Regions from separate parts of the Streptomyces sp. NPDC050610 genome, predicted to be linked through region 1. Evidence: riboswitches for the same ligand, from Rfam matches in the RefSeq annotation. Region 1 holds a riboswitch; the other holds the start of a gene.

Region 1 (7,574 bases):
CACCGCGCGGGTCACGAGTCTCTTTCCGTTCCTCTTCTTCCTGCCGCTGCGCTTCCCCGCCTGGGCCGTGCTGATCTTCTGGTTCGTGCTCCAGGGCCTGGCGGCCCGCACCGCCGACGGCCGGCCGGGCGTCGCCTACCTGGCGCACCTGATGGGGTTCGCGCTCGGCTTCCTCTACGCGTGGGCCCGCTACCGGCGTCCGGCTAGAGTGAAAGGCGCGGCCCCGCCCAGCGAGGGGGCGCGCCCACCCGGGGACCCCGACACCAGCGGCTGACGCCACGGACCCCCGGACCCGCGAGGAGGAGCCAGCCCTTGATCACGTCGATCGTCCTCATCAAGACGAGCGTGGACCAGATCCCCGAGATCGCCGAGAAGATCGCCGCCCTGGAGGGCGTCAGCGAGGTCTACTCGGTCACCGGCGCCCACGACCTGATCGCCCTGGTCCGCGTCGCCCGCCACGACGACCTCGCGGACGTCATCCCGGGCCGGATCAGCAAGGTGCCGGGCGTGGCCTCCACCGAGACCCACATCGCCTTCCGCACGTACTCGCAGCACGACCTGGAAGCGGCCTTCGCGATCGGCCTGGACGCCTGACACCTGACGCCTGGCCGGCGGGGCACGCACCGGGCCCGTAGCCGGGGCGGCGGCGCGTCGGGGCCGGCCGAGCCGTCCGGTACGCGCTCGTGCCGCGCCGCGCCGTCCAAGGCGGATCGGAACGTACCCAGCCCTCGGACAGGGGCCGCTCCGAAGCGGAGCCGGTCAGGCGCCGGACCCCGCCGGCCCCGCCCTCGAAGTACCGACTCCCCCGCAGGCCAGGCGGCAGCGCGCGAGGACAGCCGAGCTGCCCGGTACGCGCTCGCGGCGTGCCGTTCCTGAGGGTTCCGGCCCGGAAGCACGGTGCCAGCCGCTGAGCATCCCGGCCCCGGACGGCGGGCAGCGCCCGGCGTCCCGTCAGGCCGACACCGACACCGGCACGCAGCGCCCGCCCTCGGTGCGGTAGTCCCACTTGGCGCCGGACGTGACCAGTTCGCGTACGGCCGTGACGAACCGGTCGATGTGCTCGTCGGGGGTGCCCGCGCCGAAGCTGACGCGGATCGCGTTGAGCGAGCGCTCCCCCGGCGCGGCCTCGGGCGCGCCGCACTCGCCCACCTCGTCGTCCTCCGCCCCGAGCAGGGTTCGCACCAGCGGGTGGGCGCAGAAGAGGCCGTCGCGCACCCCGATGCCGTACTCGGCGGAGAGGGCCGCCGCGAAGTGCGAGCTGTTCCAGCCCGCCACCACGAAGGAGATGACGCCGACCCGCGGGGCGTCGTCGCCGAAGAGCGAGAGCACCTTCACCTCGGGGACCTCGGCGAGCCCCTCGCGGACCCGCGCCACGAGCCGCTGCTCGCGCTCGACGAGCGCGTCGAACCCGGCCTCGGTCAGCGCCTTGCAGGCGGCGGCGATCGCGTAGACGCCGATCACGTTGGGCGAGCCGGCCTCGTGCCGGGCCTCGGACTCGTGCCACTCGACGGCCACGCCGCCGTCCGCGCGCCGCTCCACCTTGCGGCTCGCGCCGCCGCCCGCGAGGTACGGCTCGGCCGCCAGCAGCCAGTCCCGGCGCCCGGCGAGGACGCCCGAGCCGAACGGCGCGTACAGCTTGTGGCCGGAGAACGCCACCCAGTCCACGTCCGAGGCCGCCACGTCCACCGGGTGGTGCGGCGCCAGCTGCGCGGCGTCGAGGACGATGCGCGCGCCGTGCGCGTGGGCGGCGGCCGCCAGCTCCCGTACGGGCCACACCTCGCCCGTCACGTTGGACGCGCCCGTCACGCAGACCAGCGCGGGCCCGTACGGCTCCCGGCCGGCCAGGGCCTTCTCCAGCGTCTCGACGGCCTGCGCCGGGGTGCGCGGCGCGTCCAGGTAGCTGACGGTGACGTCGGACGCGGCCGCGCGCCGCTCCCACGGCAGCAGCGAGGCGTGGTGCTCGGTCTCGAAGACGAAGACCCGGGTGCCGCGCGGGAGGGCCGCGGCGAGCAGGTTGAGCGAGTCGGTGGTCGAGCGGGTGAAGATCACGTGATCGTCCGCGCGGCAGCCGAGGAACTCCGCGACGTCGGCGCGGCTGTTCTCGAAGAGGTCGGTGGAGAGCTGCGAGAGGTAGCCCGCGCCGCGATGGACGCTGCCGTAGTACGGAGCGTAGGCGGCCACGTCGTCCCAGACCCGCTGGAGGGCGGGGGCGCTGGCGGCGTAGTCGAGCGCCGCGTAGGTGACCTCGCCGCCGGTGACGAGCGGGACGCTGACATCCCGGCCGAGCACCGGCAGCGGCTGGGCGGCGTCACAGGGGGCGGCGGGGGCGGACGTGGCGGCGGCGACAGTGGCGGTGGCGTATGCGGACATGCTGAACTCTCCCGGCGGTGCAGGCGGAATGTCTTCGGACGCGCAGGCGTTCGGGGACGCGTGCGGAATGCCTCGACGCCCGGCTCGCGCCGCGTACGGAGGCATGAAGAGATCTGAGAAGACCTGAGGAACCCTCAGGGGACGTCAGAAAAGGGGCCGTCGGCCCTATCGCATTCGCTTGCTCACGAGACTGCTCCCTCAAGACCAGGACCCCTGGACGAGGGGCCCGCGCTTGCCGAGGACCTTGCTGTCCACGACCTGGTCTTCACCCGGGGCACCCCGCCACGGACGGAGGGTTGCCGGACAGCGGGCCGGGGCCTGTGCCGCTGTCACTCATGACCTGTGCAGCATCTTGCCACACGATCTTCGATGCGCAAGGCGCGGTCCGCACTGTGGACTGCGCCTTGCGTCACACCGGGCGTCCCGCGCCCCGCACCGGCCGGAGCGTCAGGCGTTGCTCGCCACGACCCAGCGCTCCAACGCGGCGCGCGCCGCCCCCGAGTCGATGGAGTCCGCGGCCCGCGCGATCCCCGCCGAGATCTGCGCGGTGAGCGGCTCATCGGTCGGCTCCAGCGCCACCAGCGCCGCCGCCGAGTTGAGCAGCACCGCGTCCCGTACGGGCCCGGTCTCCCCCGCGAGCAGCCGGCGCGCGACGTCCGCGTTGTACGAGGCATCCGCGCCGCGCAGCGCCGAGACCGGCACCAGGTCGATGCCGACGTCCCGCGGGTCGAACGCCTCCTCGCGGACCCGCCCGTCCCGTACGACCCAGACCCGCGAGGTCGCCGTCGTGGTCAGCTCGTCCAGCCCGTCGTCGCCGCGGAAGACCAGCGCGCTGGAGCCGCGCTCGGCGAGGACTCCGGCGAGGATCGGCGCCATCCGGGCGTCCGCGACGCCGGTGGCCTGCGCCTTGACCCGCGCGGGGTTGGTCAGCGGGCCCAGCACGTTGAACGTCGTACGGATGCCCAGCTCCCGCCGGGCGGCGGCCACATGGCGCAGCGACGGGTGGAACTTGACCGCGAAGCAGAAGGTGATGCCCGCCTCTTCGGCGACCCGCACCACCTGCCGCGGGGGCAGGTCCAGGTTGACGCCGAGCTTCTCCAGCACGTCGGAGGCGCCGCTGGCCGAGGACGCGGCGCGGTTGCCGTGCTTGACGACCCTCGCGCCCGTGCCGGCCACCACGATCGAGGACATGGTGGAGATGTTGACGGTCTTGGCCCCGTCGCCGCCGGTGCCGACGATGTCGATGCTGGGGCCGGGCACCTCGATGAGGTTGGCGTGCGCGTACATGGCCCGTACGAGCCCGGAGATCTCGGCGACGGTCTCGCCCTTGGCGCGCAGCGCGACCGCGAAGCCGGCGATCTGGGCGTCGGTGGCCTCGCCGCGCATGATGCGGTCCATGGCCCAGGCGGTGTCGTCGGCGCCGAGGTCGCGGTGGTCGAGGAGCGCGTCCAGGATGCCCGGCCAGGTACGGGCCGTCGCGCTGTCGCCGCCTGCCGGGGTCGCAACGTTCATGGTCCACGCTCCTGGTGGTCGTCTGGGTTCGCGGGGCCAGCCTATCCAGGCCCGCGGACAGCGAAGAGCCCCGTCCATGCGCTGGACGGGGCTCTCGCTGTGGCGATCAGCGGATGACGCGCGAGGGCGTGGGATCAGTGGTGGCCGTGGCCGCTGGTGATCTCCTCGTACTCCTCGGTGGTGGGCTTGGGGATCTGGGTCCCCTCGCCGTAGAAGCCCTTGGAGAGCTTCGCCCGCAGCTTGGTGGTCCGGCCGACCTTGCGCTCGACGCCGTTCTCGTCGACCTCGGGGCCGAGCTCCAGCGGCTTGGGCTGGTCGTGCGCCGTGAGGGTGTGCAGCTGCTCCTGCGAGAGCGGCTCGTGGACCTCGACGAACTCACCGTGCGGCAGCCGCTTGATGATGCCGGACTCGCGTCCGTGCAGCACCTTGTCGCGGTCGCGCCGCTGGAGGCCGAGGCAGATCCGGCGCGTGGCGATGAAGACCAGCACCGGCACCACGAAGAAGCCGACGCGGACGAACCAGGTGATCGCGTTGATCGAGAGGTGGAAGTGGGTGGCCCAGAGGTCGTTTCCACCGCCGACGAGCAGCACGAAGTACCAGCTGATCCAGGCGGCGCCGAACCCGGTGCGGGTCGGGGCGTTGCGCGGGCGGTCCAGCAGGTGGTGCTCCCGCTTGTCCCCGGTGACCCAGGACTCGATGAACGGGTACACCGCGATGGCGGCCAGCACCAGCGGGAAGATGATCAGCGGGATGAGCACGCCCAGGACCAGGGTGTGGCCCCAGAGGTTGATCTCCCAGCCGGGCATCACTCGGATCAGGCCCTCGGAGAAGCCCATGTACCAGTCGGGCTGGGCGCCCGTGGACACCTGGTCCGGCCGGTAGGGGCCGATGGCCCAGATCGGGTTGATCGTCGCGATGGCGGCGACGGCCGCGATCACGCCGAAGACCAGGAAGAAGAAGCCTCCGGCCTTGGCCATGTAGACCGGCAGCAGCGGCATGCCGACCACGTTCTTGTTCGTCCGGCCGGGGCCGGGGAACTGCGTGTGCTTGTGGTAGAAGACCAGGATCAGGTGGGCCACCAGCAGGCCGAGCATGATGCCCGGCAGCAGCAGGACGTGGATCGAGAAGAACCGCGGCACGAAGTCCGAGCCGGGGAACTCGCCGCCGAACAGGAACATCGAGATGTACGTGCCGATGATCGGCACGGACAGGATCGCGCCTTCCATGAACCGGACACCGGTGCCGGAGAGCAGGTCGTCCGGGAGGGAGTAACCGGTGAAGCCGGTGAACATGCCCAGCACGAACAGCAGGAAGCCGAAGAGCCAGTTGACCTCGCGCGGCTTGCGGAACGCGCCCGTGAAGAAGACGCGCATCATGTGCACGAACATCGCCGCGAGGAAGATCAGCGCGCCCCAGTGGTGGATCTGCCGGATCAGCAGACCGCCGCGCACATCGAAGCTGATGTGCATCGTCGACTGGAAGGCGTCGGACATGTGCATGCCCTGCATGGGCACGTACGAGCCGTGGTACGTGACTTCCTGCATGCTCGGGTGGAAGAACAGCGTCAGATACACACCCGTGAGGATGATGATGATGAAGCTGTAGAGGCAGACCTCGCCCAGCATGAAGGACCAGTGGTCCGGGAAGATCTTGCGCATGTTGGCCTTGGCCAGGCCGTAGATGCCGAGCCGGCCGTCGGCCCAGTCGGCCATCCGCTCGCCGGCGGGCGCCTTGCGCTTGCTGCTTTCAGTACTCATCCGCGCTCCCAGAAGGCAGGACCGACGGGCTCGGCGAAGTCGCCCAACGCCTCTAGGTAGCCCTTGTCATTGACCTTGATCCGCAGCTGCGGCAGGGCGTGGCCGGCCGGGCCGAAGATCACTCGGCCGCCGTCGGAGAGGTCGAACGTCGACTGGTGGCACGGGCAGAGCACGTGGTGCGTCTGCTGCTCGTACAGGCTGATGGGGCAGCCGACGTGGGTGCAGATCTTCGAGTAGGCGACGATGCCGTCCGCCGACCAGTCCAGTTCCTTCTTGTCCTTGATGTTCTCCGGCTGGATCCGGACGATCATCAGGGCCGCCTTCGCGATCTCCTGCTGGAAATCGTGGTCGTCCTCCTTCATGCCCTCCGGCATGGCGAAGGTCAGCGAGCCCACCGAGATGTCCTCGGGCCGCAGCGGCTGATTGGTGTTCTGGTTGATCAGCAGCTTCCCCTGGGACCAGCGGGTGTGCCGGAGCTTGTTGCCCGGCAGCGGGCCGAGGTCGCGCAGCAGCATCACGCCGGAGAGCGGCACCAGGGCCAGCGCGCCGAACATGGTGCTGCGGATCAGCTTGCGGCGGCCGAAGGCCGACTCCTCGGCGCCCGCCTTGAAGTCGGCGAGGACCTTGGCCTTGACCTCGGGCTCGGCCGAGATCGCGTGGCGCTCGTCGGCGACCTCCACGTCGGACATCAGGGTGCGGGCCCAGTGGACCGCGCCCGCGCCGATGCAGAACAGCGCGACGCCGAGGGTGAGCCCCAGCGAGAAGTTCAGGGCGCTGACGTGGCCGATCGGGTAGACATAGATGATCTTGTCGACCGGGAGGGCCACGTACGAGGCGATGAAGCCGACCGTGGCCAGCATGGACAGCAGGAACAGGAACGCGATGACGCGCTCGGAGCGCTTGGCGGCCCGCTCGTCGATGTCCTGGACGCGGTGTTCGTGCGGCGGCAGCCCCGGGTCCGCGAACGGATCGGAGTGGGGAGTCACCGCACCGTCGTGCGCGTCGCCCTGCTCGCTCGGCAGGTTCTCTTCTGGAATGTCTTGGCTACTCATGACTTCTTGGCCTTTGCGGTCCGGGCGGCGACCCAGATGGCGACGGCGATCAGCGCGCCGAGCCCGAAGATCCACGCGAACAGACCCTCGCTGACCGGGCCGAGCCCGCCCAGTTCGAGGCCGCCGGGGTTCTCCGACTTGTCGCTGTTGACCGCGCCGAGGTACGCGATGATGTCCTTCTTGTTCTTCTCCGGCATCGTCGTGTCGGGGAAGGAAGGCATGTTCTGCGGGCCGGTCTGCATGGCCTCGTAGATGTGCTTGGGGTCGACGCCCTCAAGCGACGGAGCGAACTTGCCGTTCGAGAGCGCGCCGCCCTTGCCGGTGAAGTTGTGGCACTGGGCGCAGTTCGTACGGAAGAGCTCCCCGCCCTTGGCGATGTCCGCGCCGTCCGGGTTGTACTGGCCCTTGGTCGGAACCGAGGGACCCGCGCCGAGCGAGGCGATGTACGCGGCGAGCTGGTCGGTCTCGGCCTGCGAGTACAGCGCCTTCTTGCTGGGCGCCTGCGCGCCCTGCTGCTGCAGCGGCATGCGGCCGGTTCTGACCTGGAAGTCCACGGCAGCGGCGCCCACGCCCACCAGGGACGGGCCGTCGGAGCTGCCCTGACCGCCGGTGCCGTGGCAGCTTGCGCAGCCGACGGAGTAGAGCTTCTTGCCCTCCTCGATGGCAAGAGACTGGGCGGTGTCCTCGGCCTTGGCCTTGTCCGCCGGCGCGAACGCGGCGTACAGCCCCCCAGTTACCGCCAGCGCGAAGAGTAGGACGACGACCGCCGCCAGCGGATGGCGTCGTCGTGCGGAGAGCTTTTTCACGGATTACCCCGGTGTCAGGATCTTCTGCGTCGATGCTTCTGGACTGTGGTCCTGTGCGGGACCGATTACTTGATCAA
Region 2 (7,574 bases), on a different contig from region 1:
CTGCAGCTTCTCGCGGTCGTAGTCGCTGTCCGAGTTCTCGATCTCGGCGCGGATCTGGTTGACGCGACCCTGGACCTGGTCGCTCTCACCGGCACCGTCGACGATGGTCGTCTCGTCCTTGGTGATGACGACCTTGCGGGCGCGGCCGAGCAGGTCGAGACCGGCGTTCTCCAGCTTGAGGCCGACCTCTTCGGAGATGACCGTGCCGCCGGTGAGGATGCCGATGTCGCCGAGCATGGCCTTGCGACGGTCACCGAAGCCCGGAGCCTTGACGGCGACGGACTTGAAGGTGCCGCGGATCTTGTTGACGACGAGCGTGGACAGCGCCTCGCCCTCGACGTCCTCCGCGATGATCAGCAGCGGCTTGCCCGACTGCATGACCTTCTCCAGCAGCGGAAGGAGGTCCTTCACGTTGCCGATCTTGGAGTTGACGATCAGGATGTACGGGTCGTCGAGCGACGCCTCCATACGCTCCATGTCGGTGGCGAAGTAGGCGGAGATGTAGCCCTTGTCGAAGCGCATGCCTTCGGTGAGCTCAAGCTCCAGGCCGAAGGTCTGCGACTCCTCGACCGTGATGACGCCTTCCTTGCCGACCTTGTCCATGGCCTCGGCGATCAGCTCGCCGATCTGGGTGTCGGCGGCGGAGATGGAGGCGGTCGAAGCGATCTGCTCCTTGGTCTCCACGTCCTTGGCCTGCTCCAGCAGGGCGGCGGAGACGGCCTCGACGGCCTTCTCGATGCCGCGCTTGAGGGCCATCGGGTTGGCGCCGGCGGCTACGTTGCGCAGGCCCTCGCGGACCAGCGCCTGCGCCAGGACGGTCGCGGTCGTCGTGCCGTCACCGGCGACGTCGTCCGTCTTCTTCGCGACCTCCTTGACCAGCTCGGCGCCGATCTTCTCGTACGGGTCCTCGAGCTCGATCTCCTTGGCGATGGAAACACCATCGTTGGTGATCGTGGGGGCGCCCCACTTCTTCTCGAGGACGACGTTGCGACCCTTGGGGCCCAGGGTCACCTTGACGGCGTCGGCGAGCTGGTTCATGCCGCGCTCGAGGCCGCGCCGTGCCTCCTCGTCGAACGCGATGATCTTGGCCATGTGAAGTGGTCCTCCCGGACAGAAGGGGTTCCCCCGGCTCCCTGCAAGGAGCTTGGGGGCGGATTTCTCCGGACCGTGTGGCGCCCGCGACGGACGGCCTGCAGCCTTGTGGTTCCTTGCCCCACCCGGCGTACGGGCCTCACCGACCCGGTCCTTTTTCTGTCACTCTCACTGGGAGAGTGCTAAGCCCAATGATTAGCACTCGCCCCCCTTGAGTGCAAGCGGCTTCACAGACCCGGCGCGCACTCATGAGGCGGGTGGGGCGCGGGGAGAGAAGCGGGACGGGCGACGTTCCAGGACGCGGGACGGGCGAAGTCCCGGCAGGCGGAACAAGGGACGCCCCCGCAGGCGGAACAGGCGACACCCCGACAGGCGGGACGCCCCCCGGTCCCATCCGCGCCGACCCCCGGTCCGGCCCGGGGCGCACGAAGGGCCCGCACCTCGGAAGGTACGGGCCCCACATGTGAGTGAGCCGGTGGTCGATCGCGCCGAGATCAGACGGCGAGCTTGACCATGTCCGCCTGCGGCCCCTTCTGGCCCTGCGAGATCTCGAACTCGACTCGCTGACCCTCCTCGAGGGTGCGGTAGCCGTCCATCTGAATCGCGCTGTAGTGGACGAATACATCCGCACCACCGTCGACCGCGATGAAGCCGTACCCCTTCTCCGCGTTGAACCATTTGACGGTGCCCTGAGCCATGCCTAACTCCCCTATTACTGGCCCTTGCGCAGGACCGCACTTCGCGGACCCGGGTCAGACCTCACCCCCTGACAGGTGGGGGTGTGCGCCGGAACGCGTCGACCGCGGCTGAATGTATCTGCACGGATGCCGTCTGCAACAGGTCAATCGGACGAGAATTCCGGCGGTGGCCGACCGACGCTATGCGGAGGATTCCCAGCATTCCGGGGCAAGTCGGGCCGGGCATAGCGCAACATACCCGACAATTCGCGCACAGTCTTTGCACGTAACTTGACGGGTTCTCATATGCGTTCGGCACTCACGCCGGAGGGGGATCGTCCTCAACTGTATCGCCATTCAACAGACGGAATCGCCCCGTCCGTTTCCGGCCGGGGCGATTCGGAGGTGATTCAGAGGTGATTCGGGGGCGATCCGGAGGTGATCCGAGGGCGATTCGGAAGCGATTCGAGGAAGATCGAGAACGATCGGGGACGACCGCGGACGATCAGGGGTGCTCCGGGAGGACGACGCGGGAAGCGTCGGGTGTTCCGGAAGGAGGACCGGGGAAGCCTCGGAGGTGTTCCGGAAAGAGGGCCCGGGAAGCCTCGGGGCAGGAGTCAGCAGCCGCCCGCGACCGCCGGGATGATCGAGATGCCCGCGCCGTCCGGCGTCGCCGCCTGGAGGCCCCCTTCGAAGCGCACGTCGTCGTCGTTGACGTACACGTTCACGAAGCGGCGCAGCTTCCCGGCGTCGTCCAGTACGCGCGCGGCGATGCCCGGGTGGTTCCGCTCCAGGGAGTCGATGACCTCGGCGACGGTGGCGCCCTCGGCCGGCACCTCGGCCTTGCCGCCGGTGTACGTGCGGAGAATGGTAGGAATTCGGACGTTGACGCTCATGACGGTTCCCTTCGGTGGTGGACGGGGTGGGCCTGGGGCGGGGTCAGCCGGCCAGGCCGGCGGCGCGGAAGGCGTCCAGGCTGGGGCGGATCGTCGCGGTGGGCCCGGTGGTCGGCGCCACCGCGTCCAGCGTCTTGAGGCCGTCGCCGGTGTTCAGGACGACCGTGGTCAGGGCCGGGTCGAGCAGCCCGTTCTCGATCAGCTTCTTGGTGACGCCGACCGTCACGCCGCCCGCGGTCTCCGCGAAGACGCCCTCCGTACGGGCCAGCAGCTTGATCGCCTCCACCACCCGCTCGTCGTCGACGTCCTCGACCGCGCCGCCGGTGCGCCGGGCGATGTCGAGCACGTACGGGCCGTCCGCCGGGTTGCCGATGGCGAGCGACTTGGCGATGGTGTCCGGCTTCTGCGGCCGTACGACGTCGTGGCCCGCCTTGAAGGCCGTGGAGACGGGCGAGCACCCCTCGGCCTGGGCGCCGAAGATCTTGTACGGGCGGTCCTCGACCAGCCCGAGCCGGATCAGCTCCTTGAGCCCCTTGTCGATCTTCGTGAGCTGGGAGCCGGACGCGACCGGGATGACGATCTGGTCCGGGATCCGCCAGCCGAGCTGCTCGCAGATCTCGTACGCGAGCGTCTTGGAGCCCTCGCCGTAGTACGGGCGCAGGTTGACGTTGACGAAGCCCCAGCCCTCGCCCGCCGGGTCGCCGATGAGCTCGGAGCAGAACCGGTTGACGTCGTCGTAGTTGCCCTCGATGCCGACGAGGTCGCCGCCGTAGACCGCGGCCATGACGACCTTGCCCTGCTCCAGGTCGTGCGGGATGAACACGCAGGACTTGAAGCCGGCACGGGACGCCGCGGCGCCGACCGCGCCCGCGAGGTTGCCGGTCGAGGAACAGGAGAGGGTGGTGAAGCCGAAGGCGCGGGCGGCCTCGACGGCGATGGCGACGACGCGGTCCTTGAAGGAGTGCGTCGGGTTGCCCGAGTCGTCCTTGACGTACAGGCCGCCGGTGACGCCCAGCTCGCGGGCGAGGCGGTCGGCCTTGACCAGCTTGGTGAAGCCGGGGTTCAGACTCGGCTTGCCGGCCACGTCGGCCGGGACCGGGAGCAGCGGCGCGTACCGCCAGATGTTGTCGGGGCCGGCCTCGATCCGCCGGCGCAGGTCCTCCGGGTCGCCCGTCGGCAGCTCGTACGCCACCTCAAGGGGGCCGAAACAGGCCTCGCAGGCGAAGATCGGGCCGAGGGCGAAGCGCTCGCCGCATTCGCGGCAGGAGAGCGCCACGGCGGGACCGAGGTCTACGGGAGTGGCGGAAGTGGTCGTTTCTGCGGCTTGCACAGCCATGGAGGCGAGGCCCTTTCTCCTCATCTTCCCCGCGGCGCATCTCGCCGCGAGCCGGAATTGGCACCTTCCCCACCGGGAGCCTCGCGAATAGTTCGACGAGACCGGCGGGAGGGTTGCCGGGGCTTCAACGGGCCGTTCCCTCTGCCCCTCTGGATGAGCGGTATGGCACTGGGCGGGGCCCAGGCGTTTGTCGGCGCGCGACCCCGACATGCGTCGGACATCCGCGTTGTTCAAGACTGTAACCGAAGCCCCGGACGGTTGAGACAGCCGTCCGAACCGCGAGATGCATCACATAAGGAGACGTTCGACGTGCTGGAAGAGGTCGAGCACTGGCTGAAGCAGCGCTCTTGGTCCGCCGCCGACCGCCCGCTCGACCAGCTGCTCGCCGCGAAACGCGCCGCCGGTTCGCGCGGCACGGTGAGCGTGGTGCTGCCCGCCCTCGACGAGGAGGCGACGGTCGGCGAGATCGTCGCCGCCATCCGCCGCGAGCTGATGGCCGGGCCCGTGCCGCTGGTGGACGAGCTGGTGGTGCTGGACTCCGGCTCCACCGACCGTACGGCCGCCGTCGCGGCGGCGGCCGGGGCGCGGGTCGTGCACCGGGACTCGGTGCTGCCGCGGCTGCCCGCGCTGCCGGGCAAGGGCGAGGTGCTGTGGCGGTCGCTGCTGGCGACCAGCGGCGAGATCGTCTGCTTCGTCGACGCCGACCTGCGGGAGTTCTCCGCGGACTTCGTCTCCGGCATCGTCGGCCCCCTGCTGACCGACCCGGACGTGCACTTCGTCAAGGCGATGTACGACCGTCCGCTCGGCGACGCGGCCGGGCAGGGCGGCCGGGTCACGGAACTGGTGGCCCGCCCGCTGCTCAACCTGCACTGGCCGCTGCTGGCGGGCTTCGTGCAGCCGCTCGGCGGCGAGTACGCGGCGCGGCGCTCGCTGCTGGAGCGGCTGCCGTTCCCCGTCGGCTACGGGGTGGAGCTGGGCCTCCTCGTCGACGCCCTGCACACGGTGGGCCTGGACGCGCTCGCGCAGGTCGACGTGGGCGTGCGCAAACACCGCCACCAGGACGGCCAGGCACTGGGCCGGATGGCCGCCGCCATCTACCGCACCGCTCAACTCCGCCTGGCACGCGGGCATTTGGTGCGCCCCGCGCTGACGCAGTTCGACCGGGGAGAGGACGGATTCGTGGCGCGTACGCACGCGGTGGACACCGAGGAACGACCGCCGATGGCGGAGATACCGGAGTACGTGGAACGCCGGGCGGCGTAGCTCCCTGCCGGGGCTCCGCCCCGGACCCCGGTCCTCAAACGCCGGACGGGCTGAATTGGCACTCCTCCGGATGGTGTGCGGGCGTTTGAGCCCGAGCGGCAGCGGCTAGGCTCGCGGCATGGCCTCCCAGCACGGCGCCCAGGTCCTTGTCGCGTCCAACCGCGGCCCGGTCTCCTACGCGCGGGGCGACGACGGGTCGCTCACCGCCAAGCGCGGCGGCGGCGGCCTGGTCTCCGGGCTGTCGGCCATCGGACCGGAGGCGGACGCCGTCTGGGTGTGCGCCGCGCTCGGGGACGGCGACCGGGAGGCCGTACGGCGCGCCGAGGGCGGCCATCTGCCGGCCGGCGACTCGGGCGGGCAGCGCGTCCGGATGCTGGACATCGCGCCCGACGTCTTCGCCGCCGCGTACAACGGCGTCGCCAACTCCGTGCTGTGGTTCGTCCACCACCTGCTGTACGAGACGCCGCTGGAGCCCGTCTTCGACGCGGGCTTCCGGGAGCAGTGGGAGGCGTACGAGGCGTACAACGCGGCCTTCGCGGACGCGCTGGCCGCCGAGGCCGCGCCGGGCGCCGCCGTGCTGGTGCAGGACTACCACCTCACGCTGGTCCCCGGCATGCTCCGCGAGCGCCGCCCCGACCTGCGCGTCGGCCACTTCTCGCACACCCCGTGGGCCCCGCCGGACTACTACCGGCTGCTGCCCGACGACGTCGCGGCCGAGGTGCTGCGCGGGGTGCTGGGCGCGGACCGCGCGGCGTTCCTCACCCGGCGCTGGGCGGACGCGTTCATCGCCTGCTGCCGGGACGTGCTCGGCGCGAGCGCCGCCGACGACGGCGGTTCCGTCACCTTCGAGGGCCGTACGACGCGCATCGGCGTGCACGGGCTCGGGGCCGACGCCGACTTCCTGCGGAAGCGCTCGCACGAGGCGGACGTCGAGGAGCGGATGGCGGCCCTGCGCGACCAGATCGGCGGCTCGGGCCGCAAGACCGTCGTCCGCGTCGACCGCACGGAGCTGTCCAAGAACATCGTGCGCGGCCTGCTCGCCTACCGGCTGCTGCTGGAGCGGCGCCCCGAGTGGCGCGGCGAGGTCGTGCACGTCGCCTTCGCCTATCCCTCGCGGCAGGACCTGGCCGTGTACCGCGACTACACGGCGCGCGTGCGGAGCGTCGCCGAGGAGATCAACGCGGAGTTCGGGCGCGAGGGCTGGCAGCCGGTCGCGCTGCACGTCAAGGACGATTTCGCGCGCTCCCTGGCCGCGTACCGGCTCGCGGACGTCGCCCTCGTCAACCCCATCCGGGACGGCATGAACCTCGTGGCGAAGGAGGTTCCGGTCGTCTCCGACGAGGGGTGCGCGCTGGTGCTGTCGCGGGAGGCGGGGGCGTACGAGGAGCTGGGCCAGGACGCGATCACCGTCAATCCGTACGACGTGGAGGCCACCGCCCGCGCGCTGCACGAGGCGCTGACGATGGCGCGCGACGAACGGGCCGAGCGCACGAAGCGGCTGGCCGCGGCGGCGACGGCGCTGCCGCCCGCGCAGTGGTTCATGGCCCAGCTGCGGGCGCTGGACGGCTAGAAACCGGTCGGCTTCCCGTCGGAGGGGGCCGGGCGCAGGATCGTATACAGCCGGGTCTACCGTGGTTCGGCGTGACAGCGACAGCGATTTTCGGGGCTTCCGCGTTCTTTGCGGCTTCTGGCCCGTCCGGGCCTCATGGGGTCACCACCGCATCGGGGCTGCCCGAGCCGACGATCGGGCGCATGGTCACGAGCTGGCAGCTCGACCCGTACGCGCTCGTGCTGGTCCTCGTCCTCGGCGGGCTCTACGCGTGGGGCGTGGCGCGGGTGGTGCGGCGCGGCGAGCGGTGGTCGGCGGGGCGCAGCGCGTCGTTCTGCCTGATCGGGCTCGGCGCGATCGTGGTGGCGACGATGTCGGGGCTGGCCGTCTACGACCATGTCCTGTTCTGGCCCGCCGCCGTGCAGAACATCGTCCTCGACCTGATCGGCCCGCTCGGCATCGCGCTGGGCGACCCGCTGTCGCTGGCGGCGCGGGCACTGCCGCCGGAGGGCCGCGCGGCGCGCCGGCTCCAGGGGGCGATCAGCGGCCGCGTGCTGCGGCTGCTGACGTTTCCGATGGTCAGCACGGCGCTGGTGTTCGCCTCCGAGATGCTGATCTATTTCACGCCGTACTTCGAGACGGCGCTGCGCCACGACGCGCTGCACGAGCTGATGTACCTGCAACTGCTGGTGGTCGGCACGCTGTTCGTGCTTCCGATGCTAACCCGCCAGGACCTGCTGCCGTCCTGGTGCGGCCACCCG

The links. A riboswitch is a leader RNA that binds a small molecule or an ion and turns the genes downstream of it on or off. The one in region 1 is predicted to bind S-adenosylmethionine.
Region 2: another riboswitch for S-adenosylmethionine. It lies ahead of thrC (threonine synthase); the one in region 1 lies ahead of AB0I22_RS37430 (aminotransferase class V-fold PLP-dependent enzyme).

Annotation. Positions count from the first base shown of each region.
Region 1 is NZ_JBFAIV010000056.1:25,588-33,161, reverse strand. Features, by position in the region: gene AB0I22_RS37440 (rhomboid family intramembrane serine protease) at 1-274, shown strand, start outside; gene AB0I22_RS37435 (Lrp/AsnC ligand binding domain-containing protein) at 313-594, shown strand; gene AB0I22_RS37430 (aminotransferase class V-fold PLP-dependent enzyme) at 952-2,370, opposite strand; SAM riboswitch class IV at 2,594-2,711, opposite strand; gene trpD (anthranilate phosphoribosyltransferase) at 2,818-3,882, opposite strand; gene AB0I22_RS37420 (cytochrome b N-terminal domain-containing protein) at 4,017-5,639, opposite strand; gene AB0I22_RS37415 (Rieske 2Fe-2S domain-containing protein) at 5,636-6,691, opposite strand; gene AB0I22_RS37410 (c-type cytochrome) at 6,688-7,497, opposite strand; gene AB0I22_RS37405 (heme-copper oxidase subunit III) at 7,563-7,574, opposite strand, start outside.
Region 2 is NZ_JBFAIV010000076.1:534-8,107, reverse strand. Features, by position in the region: gene groL (chaperonin GroEL) at 1-1,092, opposite strand, end outside; gene AB0I22_RS39295 (cold-shock protein) at 1,587-1,790, opposite strand; gene AB0I22_RS39290 (ubiquitin-like small modifier protein 1) at 2,387-2,665, opposite strand; gene thrC (threonine synthase) at 2,709-4,001, opposite strand; SAM riboswitch class I at 4,019-4,161, opposite strand; gene AB0I22_RS39280 (glucosyl-3-phosphoglycerate synthase) at 4,311-5,264, shown strand; gene AB0I22_RS39275 (trehalose-6-phosphate synthase) at 5,383-6,834, shown strand; gene AB0I22_RS39270 (cytochrome c oxidase assembly protein) at 7,017-7,574, shown strand, end outside.